3 regions of the Senegalia sp. (in: firmicutes) genome follow, and region 3 is predicted to be linked to each of the others. Evidence: riboswitches for the same ligand, from Rfam matches in the RefSeq annotation. Region 3 holds a riboswitch; each other region holds the start of a gene.
What was found. A riboswitch is a leader RNA that binds a small molecule or an ion and turns the genes downstream of it on or off. The one in region 3 is predicted to bind cobalamin.
Positions count from the first base shown of each region.

Region 1: linked by a shared signal. The riboswitch ahead of ACTHUW_RS05180 (energy-coupling factor ABC transporter permease) and the one ahead of ACTHUW_RS09830 (ABC transporter substrate-binding protein) in region 3 are both predicted to bind cobalamin.
Region 2: linked by a shared signal. The riboswitch ahead of ACTHUW_RS05015 (sirohydrochlorin chelatase) and the one ahead of ACTHUW_RS09830 (ABC transporter substrate-binding protein) in region 3 are both predicted to bind cobalamin.

Region 1 covers NZ_JBQCYD010000013.1:47,941-53,636, reverse strand. Annotated here, with positions in the region: gene ACTHUW_RS05185 (PTS fructose transporter subunit IIABC) at 1-1,837, shown strand, start outside; cobalamin riboswitch at 1,859-2,035, shown strand; gene ACTHUW_RS05180 (energy-coupling factor ABC transporter permease) at 2,145-2,873, shown strand; gene ACTHUW_RS05175 (energy-coupling factor ABC transporter substrate-binding protein) at 2,857-3,135, shown strand; gene cbiQ (cobalt ECF transporter T component CbiQ) at 3,122-3,802, shown strand; gene ACTHUW_RS05165 (energy-coupling factor ABC transporter ATP-binding protein) at 3,811-4,605, shown strand; gene ACTHUW_RS05160 (cobyric acid synthase) at 4,641-5,696, shown strand, end outside.
Region 2 covers NZ_JBQCYD010000013.1:18,661-24,356, reverse strand. Annotated here, with positions in the region: gene ACTHUW_RS05030 (PqqD family protein) at 1-289, shown strand, start outside; gene ACTHUW_RS05025 (MATE family efflux transporter) at 286-1,647, shown strand; partial or broken gene ACTHUW_RS05020 (ISL3 family transposase) at 1,981-2,123, shown strand; cobalamin riboswitch at 2,289-2,467, shown strand; gene ACTHUW_RS05015 (sirohydrochlorin chelatase) at 2,572-2,937, shown strand; gene ACTHUW_RS05010 (precorrin-2 dehydrogenase/sirohydrochlorin ferrochelatase family protein) at 2,940-3,554, shown strand; gene hemC (hydroxymethylbilane synthase) at 3,526-5,696, shown strand, end outside.
Region 3 covers NZ_JBQCYD010000038.1:7,571-13,266, reverse strand. Annotated here, with positions in the region: gene bchH (magnesium chelatase subunit H) at 1-311, opposite strand, end outside; gene ACTHUW_RS09840 (ABC transporter ATP-binding protein) at 321-1,109, opposite strand; gene ACTHUW_RS09835 (FecCD family ABC transporter permease) at 1,113-2,108, opposite strand; gene ACTHUW_RS09830 (ABC transporter substrate-binding protein) at 2,101-3,153, opposite strand; cobalamin riboswitch at 3,271-3,453, opposite strand; gene ACTHUW_RS09825 (restriction endonuclease PLD domain-containing protein) at 3,759-4,799, opposite strand; gene ACTHUW_RS09820 (ABC transporter ATP-binding protein/permease) at 5,004-5,696, opposite strand, start outside.

The DNA.
Region 1 (5,696 bases), on a different contig from region 3:
AAATACAAAAAAGGAAGACGTAATAAATGAACTAATAGATAAATTAGATGAAGCAGGTAGACTTAATGACAAGGCAGAATTTAAAAAAGAAATATTAAAAAGAGAATCAGAAGGAACTACAGGAATAGGTGAAGGTATTGCAATACCACATGCTAAAACAAAAGCAGTAAATACTCCTTCAATAGCATTTGCAAGAAGTAAAGATGGTATTGATTTTGATTCATTAGATGGAGAACCTACATTTTTATTCTTTATGATAGCAGCAAGTGAAGGTGCACATACTGATCATTTAAAAACACTACAAAAACTATCTACATTTTTGATGGATGAAAACTTTAGAAAAGAGTTATTACTTGCTGAAAGTAAAGAAGAAATATTAGATATAATAGATAAAAAACAAATAGAAAAAGAAGGATTAGAAGAAGAAAATCCTAAAGTAGAACAAAAAAGAGAAAGATTACTTGCAGTTACAGCTTGTCCTACAGGCATAGCTCATACTTATATGGCAGCAGATGCACTAAAAGCTAAGGCTGAAAAAATGAATGTAGATATAAAGGTAGAAACAAATGGATCAACTGGAGTAGAAAACAGATTAACAGATGAAGACATAAGGAATGCAAAAGCTATAATAGTATCAGCAGATACAAAAGTAGAGATGGATAGATTTGATGGAAAAATAGTTATTCAAACACCAGTATCAGATGCAATAAAGCAACCTGGTGCTCTTATAGAAAGAGGATTAGTTGAGGATGGAAAAGTGTATAAGACAAAAGGTAAATCACAATCATCAACTACTGAAGGCGGTGGAGTAGGAAAAGGAATATATAGAAATCTGATGAATGGTGTATCAAACATGCTACCCTTTGTAGTAGGTGGAGGAATACTTATAGCCCTAGCATTTTTATTTGATTTTAACAATGCAGGAGCAGGAGATTATGGTTCTGGCAATGAAATTGCTGCATTTTTTAACACATTAGGTGGAACAGCTTTTGGATTTATATTACCAATACTTGCAGGTTACATTGCAAGTTCAATTGGGGATAGGCCAGCTCTAGCACCAGGTTTTGTAGGTGGAGCACTTGCAGCAGATGGAAATGCAGGATTTTTAGGCGCACTTGTAGCAGGGTTTTTAGCAGGATATGTAATAAGGGCACTTAGAAAATTATTTTCTTATTTACCAAAATCACTTGAAGGAATAAAGCCTGTATTATTATTCCCTTTATTTGGAATACTGATAGTAGGAGCTATTATGACCTTTCTTATAGTACCACCAGTAGAATGGCTCAACACTGGATTAAACGATTGGTTGTCTAGTCTTGGAGGAACAAATAGTTTATTATTAGGATTAGTACTTGGTGGAATGATGGCAGTAGACATGGGTGGACCAGTAAACAAGGCAGCATATGTTTTTGGTGTAGCTTCAGTTGCATCAGGAAATGGAGAAATAATGGCATCAGTTATGGCTGGTGGAATGGTGCCTCCACTTGGAATAGCACTTGCTACTACATTATTTAAAGATAGATTTACTTTAAAAGAAAGAGATGCTGGTAAAACTAATTATGTAATGGGATTATCTTTCATAACAGAAGGTGCAATACCTTTTGCAGCGGCAGATCCAAAATCTGTAATTCCTTCAGTAATAGTAGGTTCAGCAATAGCAGGAGGATTATCAGCAATATTTGGAGCATCTTCACCCGCACCACATGGGGGAGTATTTGTATTCCCTGTAGTTACAAATTGGCTATTATATATAGTAGCAATACTAGCAGGATCTATAGCTACAGCAATATTATTAAAATTATTAAAGAAACCAGTTGAATTAGAAGAGATAGAATGATATTATAAATATAAGAATAAAAATTGAATATTAAAATTAGGTTCATGATTTATGATTAATAGGGAAAGAGGTTAGAATCCTCTGCAGCCCCCGCTACTGTAACCATAACGAAATCTCATATCCACTGTTCATTAGAATGGGAAGGAGAGAAAGTAGGATGATGGAAGCCAGGAGACCTGCCTGATTTTACTAAGTTAAACTTCGGAGGGAAGGAGAAACTAGCTAATAAGAATATTTTATAGCTATAAATTTAATCCTACCTCCGTGGTAGGATTTTTATTTTATAAAATATTCGGAGGGGATACATTTGAAAAAGAAGTATTTAGTTTTAGCAGCAGCTTTAGTTTTAATGTTTCTGCCAAGATATGCGAATGCTATGCATATTATGGAAGGATATTTAAGTCCTTTTTGGTCGGTATTTTGGACAATTGTAAGTTTACCATTTGTAATCATAGGTTTTAGAAAGATTTCTAAAATGGTAAAAAAAGATCCAAACAAGAAGATAATAATAGGACTTATGGCAGCATTTGTTTTTGTTCTATCAGCCTTAAAATTGCCATCAGTAACAGGAAGTTCATCTCACCCTACAGGCATAGGACTTGGAGCAGTGCTTTTAGGACCAACACCAATGAGCGTTATAGGGGTAATAGTATTACTTTTCCAAGCCTTGTTACTTGCCCATGGGGGAATAACTACACTTGGAGCAAACACTTTTTCTATGGCCATAGCAGGACCATTTGTAGCATTTGGGATTTATAAATTAACTCAGAAGTCAGGTGCTAGCAAAGGTTTTTCTATATTTTTAGCAGCTGCACTTGGAAATTTGATTACTTATATGGTTACAGCCCTTCAGCTTTCAATAGCACATGCAGGAGCAAGTGAAAGTTTTATGCAGTTATTAGTTAAGTTTTTATCTATATTTGCAATAACACAAATACCCCTTGCAATAGCTGAAGGAATACTTAGTGTTATTTTATACAATTTAATATCTGAGTATAGGAAGGAAGGAGTTTTAGCACATGAAAACCAAATATAAAAATCTATTACTTTTACTCATAGTTTTAATAATTGTAGCACTACCCGTACTTGTGATAAAAGACTCTGAATTTGCAGGAAGTGACTCTTTAGCTGAAGAAGCCATTCCTGAAAGTTATACTCCATGGTTTAGCCCTCTTTGGGAGCCACCAGGGGGCGAAACTGAAACACTCATATTCACATTACAAGGTGCTGTAGGGACAGGTATAATAGCTTACTTCTTAGGTTACATGAAGGGTAAGACCAAAAATGCTAGCAATTGATAAATATGCTTATATAAATAAACTAAGATACTTTAATGATCATATAAAACTGTGGTTTTTTATGATCATGATATCCATAGCACTATTTATGTCTAATACCTATATACATGTAACTATATTTTTTATTATGGGCTTTATTATAGTAGGCTTTGCTAAAGTACCCTTAAAAGCTTATCTTAAAATATATCTACTACCAATTAGTTTCATACTTTTAAGCTTGCTAGCCTTTATATTTATTATCTCAGACACTGATATAAATAGTTTATTTAGCATTAAAATTTCTAATTTTTTTATAGTGATAAGAGAAGATAGCTTACTTAAAGCTATCACTCTTACTACTAGAGCCTTATCTGCTATATCTTGTAGTTATTTTTTGATATTAACTACTCCTTTTAATAACTTAATCAAACTATTATTAAAATATAAGGTACCCATGTTATTAATTGAACTTACAATGCTAACTTATAGATTTATATTTATACTCTTAGAAGAAATATCTTTAATTTATAGAGCTCAAGATTTAAAATTTGGATATAGCAATATTAAAAATAGTTTTAATTCTTTGGGATTGCTTTTAAGGGTGCTTATTGTGAGAATGATTAAAAGGTATGAAGAAATGATAATTTCCCTTGAAAGCAAGAATTATGACAGTCAATTTTATATGTAGGTGAATATATGTTAAAGACAATGGATTTAAATTATAATTATGAAGATGGAAAAGTAGCATTAAAAAATATAAATATAGATTTAAATAATGGAGATAAGATAGGGATAGTTGGTAGCAATGGAGCAGGAAAAACTACCCTTTTTTTAAATTTAATAGGGTATTTAAAACCCAGAAAAGGTCAAGTGCTCTTTAATGATCAAAAAATAAAGTATAACAAAAAATTTCTTAGAAGTTTAAGAAAAGAAGTTGGTATAGTTTTTCAAGAAGCAGATAAACAGATATTTTATTCTAATACTTATGATGATATAGCATTTGCACTTAGAAATTTAAAATATGATGAAGATATTATTAAAAGAAAAGTTGATGATGTAATTAAATTACTTAATATAGAAGAATTTAAAGATAAACCAGTTCATTTTCTAAGTCATGGAGAAAAAAAGAGAGTTGCAATAGCAGGAGTTTTAGCACTAGATTGTAAGATGATTTTTTTTGATGAACCCCTTGCAGGGCTTGATCCTAAGATGTCAGAAAACATGTTAAATACTATGAATGACATCGTAGAAAAGGGCAAAAAAACAGTAGTTTCCAGTCATGATATGGATTTTATATATGAATATTGTGATTATGTATATGTATTAAATAAAGGTGAGATTATAGATGAAGGTATTCCAAGTGAAATATTCTTAAATGATGATACATTAAAAAGAGCTAATTTAAAGGAGCCTTGGCTTGTTAAGATTTATAAAAATTTAGAGACCCCTTTATTTAAAAATGAAAAAGAATTTTATGAATTTAAAAAATAAGTTAGAAGAGGGTGATATTTTTGGCGAAAAATATAATGATACAAGGCACAGGATCTTCTGTAGGTAAGAGTATAATTACAGCTGCACTTTGCAGAATATTTAAAGAAGATGGATATAGTGTATGTCCATTTAAATCTCAAAACATGGCTTTAAATTCATATGTAACCAAAAAGGGCGAAGAAATGGGTAGAGCTCAAGTGGTACAAGCTGAAGCAGCAGGAATAGAGCCAGAAGTTTCTATGAATCCCATACTACTTAAACCTACATCTGATATAGGTAGCCAAGTTATAGTTATGGGTAGGGTTCACAAAACTTTAACAGCAGCTGAATATAGAAAAGAAGTACCCCATATAAAGGAAACAGTTAAAAATGCATATAATGAATTAGATGATAAATTTGATATAATCACTATAGAAGGAGCAGGAAGCCCTGCTGAAATAAATTTACGTGAAAATGATATTGTAAATATGGGATTAGCTGAGATGGTAGATAGCCCTGTGATAATTGTAGGTGATATTGAAAGAGGCGGAGTTTTTGCAAGTATTTATGGAACTATAATGCTAATGGAGCCTGAAGAGAAAGCTCGAATAAAAGGATTTATAATAAATAAGTTTAGAGGCGATATCGAAATATTAAATCCCGGGATAAAAATGTTAGAAAAAAAAATAAATATTCCTTGTCTTGGAGTATTACCTTATACACAATTAAATATTGATGATGAAGATAGTATATCTACTAGATTTTCAAACAAAAAAGAAAATGATATAAATATAGGGGTCATCAAGCTCCCATTTGTATCAAATTTCAGTGACTTTACGCCCTTAGAGATGGAAAGTCGAGTAAGTGTAAGATATATAACAAAAAAAGAAGACTTTGACAATATAGATTTTCTAATTATTCCAGGAAGTAAGAACACCATAAAGGATATGGAATATATCATACAAAGTGACCTAGATAAGTTAATTTATAAAAAGCACAAGGAAGATATTCCTATAATGGGCATATGTGGTGGATACCAAATGTTAGGAGAAGAAATTGCTGATCCTAAGCATATTGAATCTAATATGGATAGAATAAATGGCCTAGGACTT
Region 2 (5,696 bases), on a different contig from region 3:
TAATTTTAAAATATATGGAGAAAAAGTATTGATAATTAGACGTGAAAAAAAATATTTTCTTATTTTTGATCCAATTGCATTAGAATTCTATACTATGAATGATACCGGAGCAGAAATATTGTATTTTTTAGCTAATGAAAAAAAATATGAAGATTTAATAACTTATTTTTGTGATAAATATCAAGTTTCTATAGCACAGGCTAAATTAACTATAGATAACTTTATAGAAAGTATTCCATTTAAAAATATTATAAATAAAAATCTACTAAACTTCGAGTATATCTCATGATTGATAATGTATTTAAGGGTAGAATTAAAGAATTAAATATTATTGCCTTTCCATTAATATTACAATATATATCATCTATGTTAATTCAAATAGTTGATCAAGCTATGATAGGAAGAATTTCTTTAGAAGCATTTAATGGTATAAATCTAACTTCACAACTACTTTCTTTAATTGTAGGTATATTAGGATACGTAGCTGTTATTTTTAATATGAAGGGTTCTAAAGCTAAAGGCGAAAAAAACAAAAAAGAATATAATATACAATTTAATCAAGCAATATTATTAAGTTTGATTATATCATTACCAATTATGTTAATTTTCATCTTGGCTGGAGACCTTATATTAAAAGCTATTTATGGAATATATGGTGATACTTTGAAGCAATCTTTGATTTTTATTAAGGTAATGATTTTTAATTTACCTATTCAAATGTTATTATTCACATATGGTACTATTTTTAAGATAGAGAAAAAGACAAAATATATTATGTTTTCTTCTATGATTTCTTCTTTGATTAATATTACATTAGATTATATTCTTATATTTGGAAACTTTGGATTTCCGAGATTAGAAACTTTAGGAAATGCAATAGGTTCAATTATTGCAGTTTTAATAAATTTAATTATTTATATCTATCTTTCAAAAAAATATATTAAATATGATTTTTCAAATATAAGAAATCTTTTACAGGGAATTAAAATAAATTTTATTAATATGATTCCATTCATGGGTCAAGAAATATTAGAAGGAAGCATTTTAGGCATACTACTTAATATGATTTTAGTAAAAATAGGAGAATTACAACTAGGATCATATACAATCTTATATCAAATTCTAGGAATAATTACATTACCAATGTATATGTATGGAAATGCTATAATTACAGTTTTAGGAGAAGCAACAGGAAAGAAAAATTTAGAAGATCTCAAAATAATACCTCGTTGTGGAATATCTTTATCTTGTGCAATATATTTTATTTTATCAATTATAGTTATATTATTCAAAAATAAAATTGGAATTTTATATACAGAAAATAAAAATTTAATAAATATGGTCAGTGAGCTTATTATTGCTTTCTTAGCAGTTAATTTCCTTAAATCATTTAGTACAATTTATAGATATAGTTTACAAACAATTGGAAAATCAAAATATGTATTATATGTGAGTTTTATATCAGGATTTATTGCTGTTCTATCTATGTATATATTTTCAATAAAAATGAATTTTGGAATCTATGGTATATTATTAAGTCAAGCTTTAAATTTCATTTTATTATATATTGTTTTTAGCAAAAAATATTATCAATATTTAAAAGGAGATACTTTTTCTAATGTTAATATAATTATCACAAAAACTTAACCTGACAAAAGTATTATATTTGATAATTTAAATTTAACTCTACAATATATTTGTCTATTTGACTATATTTATTAGTAGTTTATATTCTTAGAGTAAAATTATTGTAGACAAGAATTATTTTAAAAATTAAAAAAGATATCTTGAAGATATAATACTTCTAAAGTAGACATTTCTAAGATATATGACTTGATTAAATACATTAAATAAATTTTATTTAATAAAAAGCTAGATAAATTAGATAAGTGGATTTAAGGAGAAAAATTATTTAACATTTTAGGTATCAATAGGTTTATTAATGAAATTTGTAGGGAGGTTGAAGGATTTAAAGACTCAATTATATATGATTATAGTAACGGTTTAGTAGAAGATGCGTAAATAAAATAAAAGTAATTAAAAGAGTCGAGTATAGTAGATGTAGTTTTGAAGCTCTAAGGAAGAAAATTCCTATAATTGAAGAGATGAGTAAATTCGATTAACTATGAAAATAACTTACTTTTAATTGTAAATTAAGGTCCTGTTTCTTTTAAAATGTTAGTGATTGTTTAATTACTTGATTCATGAATTATTTTAAGTTAGATTCTTTAATTTAAATTAATATTTACATCCCCTCCAACAAGTGATATTATAAACTTAACAATAAAAATCGAATATTAAAATTAGGTTCATGATTTATGATTAATAGGGAAAGAGGTTAGATTCCTCTGCAGCCCCCGCTACTGTAACCATAACGAAATCTCACATCCACTATTCATTTTAGAATGGGAAGGAGAGAAAGTAGGATGATGGAAGCCAGGAGACCTGCCTGATTTTATGAAAAGTTAAACTTCGGTGGGAAGGGATTACGAGTATAATATATTAGTATATTTAATCCTACCTTAGTTGTGGGATTTTTTTATGCAAAAATAAATAGGAAAAGGTGATCTAATGAAAAAGGGATTGTTAATTATAGGGCATGGCAGTAGAACAAAAGATGCAAAAAAAGGTTTTATGGAGATGGTAGATATAGTAAGAGAAAGAACTGATGAATATATAGTAAGAGGTGCTTTTATGGAGATATCTGAGCCATTCATACCTCAAGTAGTTGAAGAAATGGTGAATGAAAATATAAAAGATATAATAGTAGTGCCATATTTCCTATATAAAGGAATTCATATAAAAGAAGATATACCTGAGATAATAAAAGGATTAGATGAAAAATATGAAGATGTTAATTTCAAAGTATCTAGCCCACTTGGAACTGTTCCAGCTTTAGCTGATATATTACTTGAGCGTGCAGAAAGCGTTGAGTAAAAATGAATAGTGACTTTTATCCTATTATGTTAAATATAAAGAATAAAAAAATAGCAATAATAGGTGGGGGAAATATTGCATATAGAAAGTTAAAAAAACTAGTGGACTATGATGCAAATATAACTCTTATAGCACCTAATATAAATGAAGAGATTTATAAATATAAAGATAAAATAAGTATTATTAAAGATAAATATAAAAAGACATATATTTTAAATTCATTTTTAGTAATAGCTGCAACTGATGATAAGGTCTTAAATCAAAAGATATCTAATGATTGTAAGGATGAAAATATATTATTTAATAACATAAGTGATATGTATTCTGACTTTATAGTTCCTTCATCTATAAAAAGAGGAGATCTTACAATATCTATTTCAACAAATGGTAAAAGTCCATCTCTTGCAAAAAAGATATGCCTTGAAATAGAAGGAAAATATAATGAAGAATATATTTTAAGATTAAATCTATTAGGTGATATAAGAGAGTTAGTGAAAGAAAAATGTGATGATGAAAATAAAAAAAAGGAAATATTAAAGCAAATAATAAATTTAAGTATTGATGATTTAAAGGAGAGAAAAAAGCTCTATGAAAATAAAGATAGGATCCAGAGGTAGTAAACTAGCCCTTACTCAATCTAAGTGGGTAGTTGAAAGACTAAAAGAAAAAAATCCTAATGTGCAATTTGAAATACAAATAATTCAAACTAAAGGTGATAAATTTAAAGATATGCCTCTACAAAAGATAAATGATAAAGGTTTATTTGTAAAGGAACTTGAGAATGCATTGTTAGATGAAAAAATTGATATTGCAATTCATAGTATGAAAGATATGCCTTCAGCACTACCAAGTGGTCTTAAATTTACAGCTATACCTGAAAGAGAAGATCCAAGAGATGTTCTCATACTTAAAGAAGGATATAGGGATTTAGACTCTTTGCCAAAGGGCGCTAAAATTGGGACAGGTAGTAAAAGAAGAAAATATCAATTATTAGAATATAGGAATGATTTAGAAATAGTTCCTATTAGGGGAAATATAGAAACTAGAATAGCTAAAATTGAAAGTGAAAATTTACATGGAGTAATACTAGCAGCAGCAGGCATACATAGATTAGGCTTACAAGAAAAGATATCAATGTATTTACCGCAAAACATAGTATTACCTTCTCCCAGTCAAGGAGCACTTGCTATAGAAATAAGGGAAGATGATGAAGTAACATTAGAAATGATAAGCTCTATTGCATGTGAACAAACCTGCATACAAGTGGAAGCAGAAAGAGCATTTTTAAAGGGTGTAAATGGAGGCTGCCATAGTCCAATAGGAGCATATGCAAGTATAGATGGTGATCAAATAAGACTTGATGCCTTATTTGGAGATGAAGATGGGAAAAAATTAGTAAGGAAGTCGAAAAAAGGAAGAGTTGACGAGGCTGAAAAATTAGGTTTAGAACTTGCACAATCTGTACTAAAGGAGCTTAAAATGACTAAAGATAAAGTTTATCTTATAGGAGCAGGACCAGGAGATGTAGGTCTTATTACGGTAAAGGGAATGGAAAAATTAAAAGAGGCTGATGTAGTTGTATATGATAGGCTCATAAATGACGATCTTTTAAAAAATGTTAAAGCTTCATGTGAACTGATATATGCAGGTAAAAAGCCAAATAAACATACTATGAAACAAGATGAAATAAATAAAGTCCTTGTAGATAAAGCAAAGGAAGGAAAAGTAGTAGTAAGGTTAAAAGGTGGAGACCCTTATGTATTTGGTAGAGGTAGTGAAGAAGGTGAAGAACTACACAAGAATCAAGTAGAGTTTGAAGTAATTCCAGGAATAACCTCTGCAATAGGAGGCCTTACTTATGCAGGAATTCCAATAACTGCTAGAAATATTTCTACTTCATTCCATGTATTTACAGGACATTTTAGTGATGATGAAAAAGCATTTGATTTTGAATCTATAGCTAAATTAAATGGCACCTTAGTATTTTTGATGGGAATGAAAAATTTAGAAAAAATAACAAAGGGATTAATGGAAAAAGGAAAGGATCCATCGACGCCAGTTGCCATAATAAACTGGGCAACTACAGCAAGTCAAAAGGTAATTACAGAAAGACTTGATAGAATATATGAGTATTCAATAGAAAAAAATATGAAGCCACCAAGTCTTATAGTAATAGGAGATGTGGTTGATTTAAGAGAAAAACTAAATTTCTTTGAGAAAAAGATACTTATTGATAAGGATATTGTTGTAACCAGACCACGAAAACAAAATGATTCTATGATAAAAAAGTTAAAGGAATATGGAGCAAATCCAGTAGAATTTCCTACTATTAAAATAAAAAATCTAAAAAATGAAAAATTAAAAAATGAAATAAAAGATATAGAAAAATATAACTATATAATATTTACAAGTAATAATGCTGTAGAGATATTCTTTGATGAATTGTATGATATGGGTTACGATGCTAGGTGGATTGGTAAAGCTAAAATAGTTTCAATAGGTAAATCTACTACAAGAAAATTAAGTGAATATGGAATAAGAGCGGATTTGACCCCTGAAACCTATTTGCTTGAAGAATTATATGAACTATTAAAAAATAAAGTGACAAAAGATGATAACATACTTCTACCTCGCTCAGAAAAGGGAAGAAAAATTATAGTAGAACAATTAAATAAGATATCAAATGTGTGTGAAGTTCATACATATACTACGGTAGCAGATGATAGTGAAAAGGAAAATTTAATTGAGAAATTAAATAA
Region 3 (5,696 bases):
ATAGTAAACTTCCCTAATTTCATATAATCCCTTCCTGAATTACCATAGGGAACAACATTACCTTTACAGTTGTCTAATCCTATATATGTTGTAGAAATCACATCTGGATCACTGCCCATTAAGTCAACAAAAACTAAGTCTGAATTTTCAATGTCCTTTACCATAGATTGCCTTTTATCTCTATCCATATTTGTATATGCATAATATAGTTTTAAGTTTAATATATTCTCATATCTTTTATTTATATATTTACCTACCTCTACTAATTCTCTTATTGCTGGAACAGATACAGTAACAAAGACTATTTTCATAATTACCTCCTAAATAACTTTTTTAGCATAAAATATGGGCTTCTTGGTATCTTGATCCATACTTATATCAGCTTCTACTCTAAATACATCCTTAAGTACATCTCCTTTTAAAATATCCCATGGATCTCCTTGTTGGTATAGGGTATTGTTATTGATTACAAGAAGCTCATCTGAATATCTAGCTGCATGATTAATATCATGAAGTACCATCAATATAGTTAAGCCTTCTTCTTTATTTAAACTAAGTACCAATTCCATTATCTCTAACTGGTGAGATATATCTAAGTAAGTAGTAGGTTCATCTAATAATAAAAGTCTCGGCTTTTGTGCTATAGACATAGCAATCCAAGCCCTTTGCCTTTCTCCACCTGACATTGTATTTATCTTTCTATGTTCTAATTTTTTTAAACTAGTTCTTTCTATGGCCCAATCTACTATTTCCTTGTCCTCTTTTGTAGTTCCTTCCCACCAATTTTTATGAGAATACCTTCCATATGCAATAAGTTCTCTTACTGATATATCGCTTAGAGTATTACTTCCTTGACTAAGAACTCCTACTTTTCTCGCTATTGATTTAGTGCTCATACTATATAAATCTTCGCCTTCTAAATAAACCTTCCCCGACTTTGGCTTAATGGCCCTTGTGAGAGATTTTAAAAGTGTTGTTTTACCACATCCATTGGGTCCTATTACGGAGTATATCTTGCCTTCTTCTATTTCTAAATTAATATTTTTTATTATTACTTTATCTTTATACTGTACTTTTAAATTTTCTGTTTTCAATATAATCTTAGACATATTTTACCTCCTTAATAGATACAAGAAAAAAGGTACTCCTAGGATTGCCATAACAATTCCTACAGGTATTTCTACCGGACTCATAATAGTCCTGGCAAATGTATCACTAAGCATAACTAAAATAGCTCCTAATAATGCAGATGTCGGCATCATATATCTATAATCATTTCCTATTATAAGCCTGATACTATGTGGAACTATTAATCCTACAAATCCTAAAAGTCCTACAACACTTACTGCACTGGCTGCTAATAAGCATGCTAAAGCTGTAAATCCTAGTCTAGTATATTCAACATTTAGTCCAACTCCCCTAGCTATATCATCTCCAAGAATAAGAATATTCATTTTTTCAGCAAATATATTGGCCACAATAATTCCTATAATTGTATAGGGCAATATTGTATGTACCTCTGGCCAACTTCTCGACGACAAACTCCCATTCATAAATGTTAATGCTCCATGAACTCTATCACTGTAAAATACAAGTATAGCGGATATTCCTGCTCCTAATAGTGCTGATACAGCTACACCAGCCAAAATTATCCTTGTAGGCTGAATCCCACCCTTCCATGCCAAGGAATAAATAATAACAGCTGCTAACATGGCACCTAAAAAAGCTGCCATAGGAACTAGATGTTGATATTCTGGAAATATAACTAAAATTATTATTCCAAAAAGTCCAGCTCCACTACTTATTCCAATTATTCCGGGGTCTGCTAGAGGGTTGTTCATTACACCTTGAAGTATGGCACCTGACATGGCTAGATTTGCCCCTACCAGGGCTGCCAATACCATTCTAGGTAATCTTATATTCCAAATTACCAACCTTTCTGGGCTTCCATCATTTGTTTTGATAACCTCAATAATTCTATTAATACCTACTTCCAGGGTTCCCCTTGCATTTCCTATAAAAAATGCCACAAATAACATTGCTATTAATATAAAAATAAAGCTCCATTTAAATTTATTTGAATCCCTTAGGCCAACTTTGCTATTCATCTAATTCCTCCACATTACCATATATCTCTGGGTATATACTTCTAGCCATATATTCTATGGCATCTCCATAGTATGGTCCTGCATTAAATAAGAAATATTGCTGGGGTAAATATATGACTTTATCTTCTGATACAGCGTCTACACCTTCCCAAATTGGATTAGTAGCAAACTCTTCGTCCATCATTTCTTTGGCTTTTTCATTGCTTCCCACCATACTAGTTACTAACACATAATCCGGATTTTTTTCTACTATATATTCAATATCTAATGGCGTATTTTCTGATCCTATTGTATCCGGTGGTAAGTCTGATGCTATATTTTTTAATCCTAATATTTTTGCCACATCACCAGCAATACTATTATTTAATTTGGCCGCCAATGAATTTCCTGTTATATATAAAATAATTACAGTATCTCCATTTTTAGGTGCTTTTGATTCTATATCTTTTTTTTGTTTTTCAATATCTTTTATTCTGTCCATGGCTAGCTTTTCCTGGTCAAGGATTTTCCCAAAGGCCTCATATGTATAAAGTACATCCTCATAACCCCTTATATGAGTAGTAATTACCTTGAATCCCATATCCCTAAGTTTCTTAGCCTGTCCGGATTGTGTTCCTACTTGTGCTATTATAAAGTCTGGTTTTTGCTCTATAACAGCTTCCATATTGATAGAATATACTGGTCCTATTTGAGGTAGACTTTTTATCTCTTCTTCATATTCTGGAATCAATCTAACATTCTCTGATATATTAGAACTACAAATTGATTTGCCTCCTAGGTCATACCAAATATTTAATGGTGTACCTGATAAAACTGCTGCGTTTTCAAAGGGTTCTTCTATTATAGTTTCAACATTCATATAATCACTGATTTTCAAAGGAAATCCATCACCTTCAACGACTATAGGCTTATCAGTGTCCGAAACCTTTTCAGCACTATTTACATTAGTTAAACCTCCTAAACTACTATCCTTATCATTGCTACATCCTGTAATAATCAAAACAATCAAGCATATTATGGGTACAATTTTTTTATTTTTATACAAAAAATCTCCTCCTTAATAAATTCAATCAAAAAAATCCCTACTTTTCAGCAGGGACATAGATTCGCATAATTATTCCTAGATATACAACTATACACAAAGCTACACCTTCCCACCGAAGGATACTTACATTTCTAGGCAGGTCTCCTGACTCTGATTCATCCTACTTTCAAAACCTTCCCAGTTTACCAGTGGTTATTTTGATTTCGTCCTCATTACAGTAGCGGGGGCTGTATTGGAATTTCACCAATTTCCCTATTATTATAATAAATAGATATATAAACCTAAAAATTAATATTTAATTTTCTATTTAAATACTAGCACATTAATAAACTTTTTGCAATTAAATTAACATATTTGAGCTCCTATATTTTATATACAATTTATAAAACCCATGATTTTTTTATATGTGTTACTTCTTTTTAATTATGAATTCTATAAGTTCTTATAAGCCGTATTAGGAATTACCAAATTGTAAATCACTCCATGTACAAAGATATAGATCCAAGATGTTCAATTATAAATTATTAAAGAATAAAAGTCTTACTTATCATGCACTGCTTACAACAATTATGTCCTAATTACTCTAACCAACGTATGAATTATATTTATTTAAAGTTCCTGAAACCCTTGAATATTGCACCCATCACTATTATGACACGAGCCCCTGTTGCAGCTACTACTAGGTTTCTATAAGAACCATATTCTTTTCGTTCTAATCTTAACTCTTCTAATATTTCTCTTTGATGTGAATATGGATTTAAATCAAAAAATATATATGGTTTGTTATTTCTTTCTTTAATACTTAGTGATTTCTTTAAATCCTTTTTATTCTTTTCATCATTAGATTTAAAAGTTTTAAATTCTTCATCATTCCAATAAGTTTCAAATGACTTAGTAAAACTATAGAGTACATCTTTAGAAGTATATTCTGATACTTTAATATTCCACTCTAAACCATTTGATAAAGCTGGATTAGATAAGTTTGATGAACCTATATAAGCTGTAGAAAATCCAGTATGTCTTTTAAAATGATATGCTTTTGCATGTAATCTGGTCCTCTCAGTATCATAAGAAATCTTAACTTCTGTGTTTGGTAGTTCTGCTAATTTTAATATAGCTTTATAATCTGAGGCTCCCATATATGAAGTAGTAATTACTCTAAGTTTATTTTTCCTTGTAAATTCAACTAAATCCTCATAAATAAGCCTCAAACCACTGTATTTAATAAAAGAGATTAATAAGTCAATTTCATCTGAAGTTCTTATCTCTCTTCTTAATTCACTTTCTAAAGTTAGTCCTGTGCTTCCTGTGAAAAGTGTACTTGTAGATATGGATGTTCTTGGTCTATATTGATTTAATATATCAAAATCATCCTTATCATCATGTATAGAAAGTAGTTCTTTAAATTTTTCATCATCATATTCAAATCCATCAATTTCAATAACTTCATTTAGTTTATCTATAAATTTCGCTTTATCAATATTATTAGCTTGTAAAAGAGTTTCACGAATTATCTTTTGATATTCAGTTGATAGCACTCTAGCAACTTCGCTATTATCTATACTTCTTATTTTTTTATATTTTTTATCATCTAGCTTTTCTAGAAATTTATTATTTAATACCTTTTCATATAATCCATACTCCATAAGTATCACTTCCATTTCATATATATTATTGTCTAAATTATAACATCTATAACTATTATTTTCCATATTTATTGTGAGATAGATACTTCTATAATATATATATATATCAATAAAGATTGAGTAATAGATTATCTATGATCTATTACTCAATCTTCTAATTCACTTAGCTTTTATTTATTAAATCTATTTTAAAAACCATATTATCTATTCACTTCTTAGAGCCTCCACAGGATCTTTTTTTGCTGCTGTTGATGATGGTATTAAACCTGAAATAAAGGCTAGAATCATACTTATAAGTATGAGTATTCCTGCTGCTTTAAAGTCTAAGCTTGCAATATTTGGAATACCAAACCTATCATATACAATAATATTAGCAAAATAGCTGAGTACATAAGTTACAAGAATTCCAAAAACTCCTGCAATAAAGCCAATTATTAAGGTCTCAGCATTAAAAACCCTTCTAATATCCTTTTTACTTGCTCCTATTGCTCTTAATATTCCTATTTCTTTTATTCTCTCCAGTACTGAAACGTAGGTTATAACACCTATCATTATTGAAGATACAACTAGAGATATTGCAACAAAGGCAATAAGTGCATAGGTAATAGTATCAATTATTGTAGTTACTGATGATAAAATTGCAGCTATTAAATCTGTATATTTTACAACTTTTTCTCCTTGATTTGTATTTTGCATTTGTGTGTTATAATTATCAATAAATTCAACTACACTGTCCTTTGTAGTAAAATCCTTTGGATAAAGGTCAATTTGAGTTGGCTCATCAATATCCCTATATCCCAGTTCTTTTAAATTAGATTTTTGACTTGTTTGACCTCTTTCTCCTAAACTACTAATCAAATCAAATAATTCATCTTCTTCTAAATTAAATTGAAATGC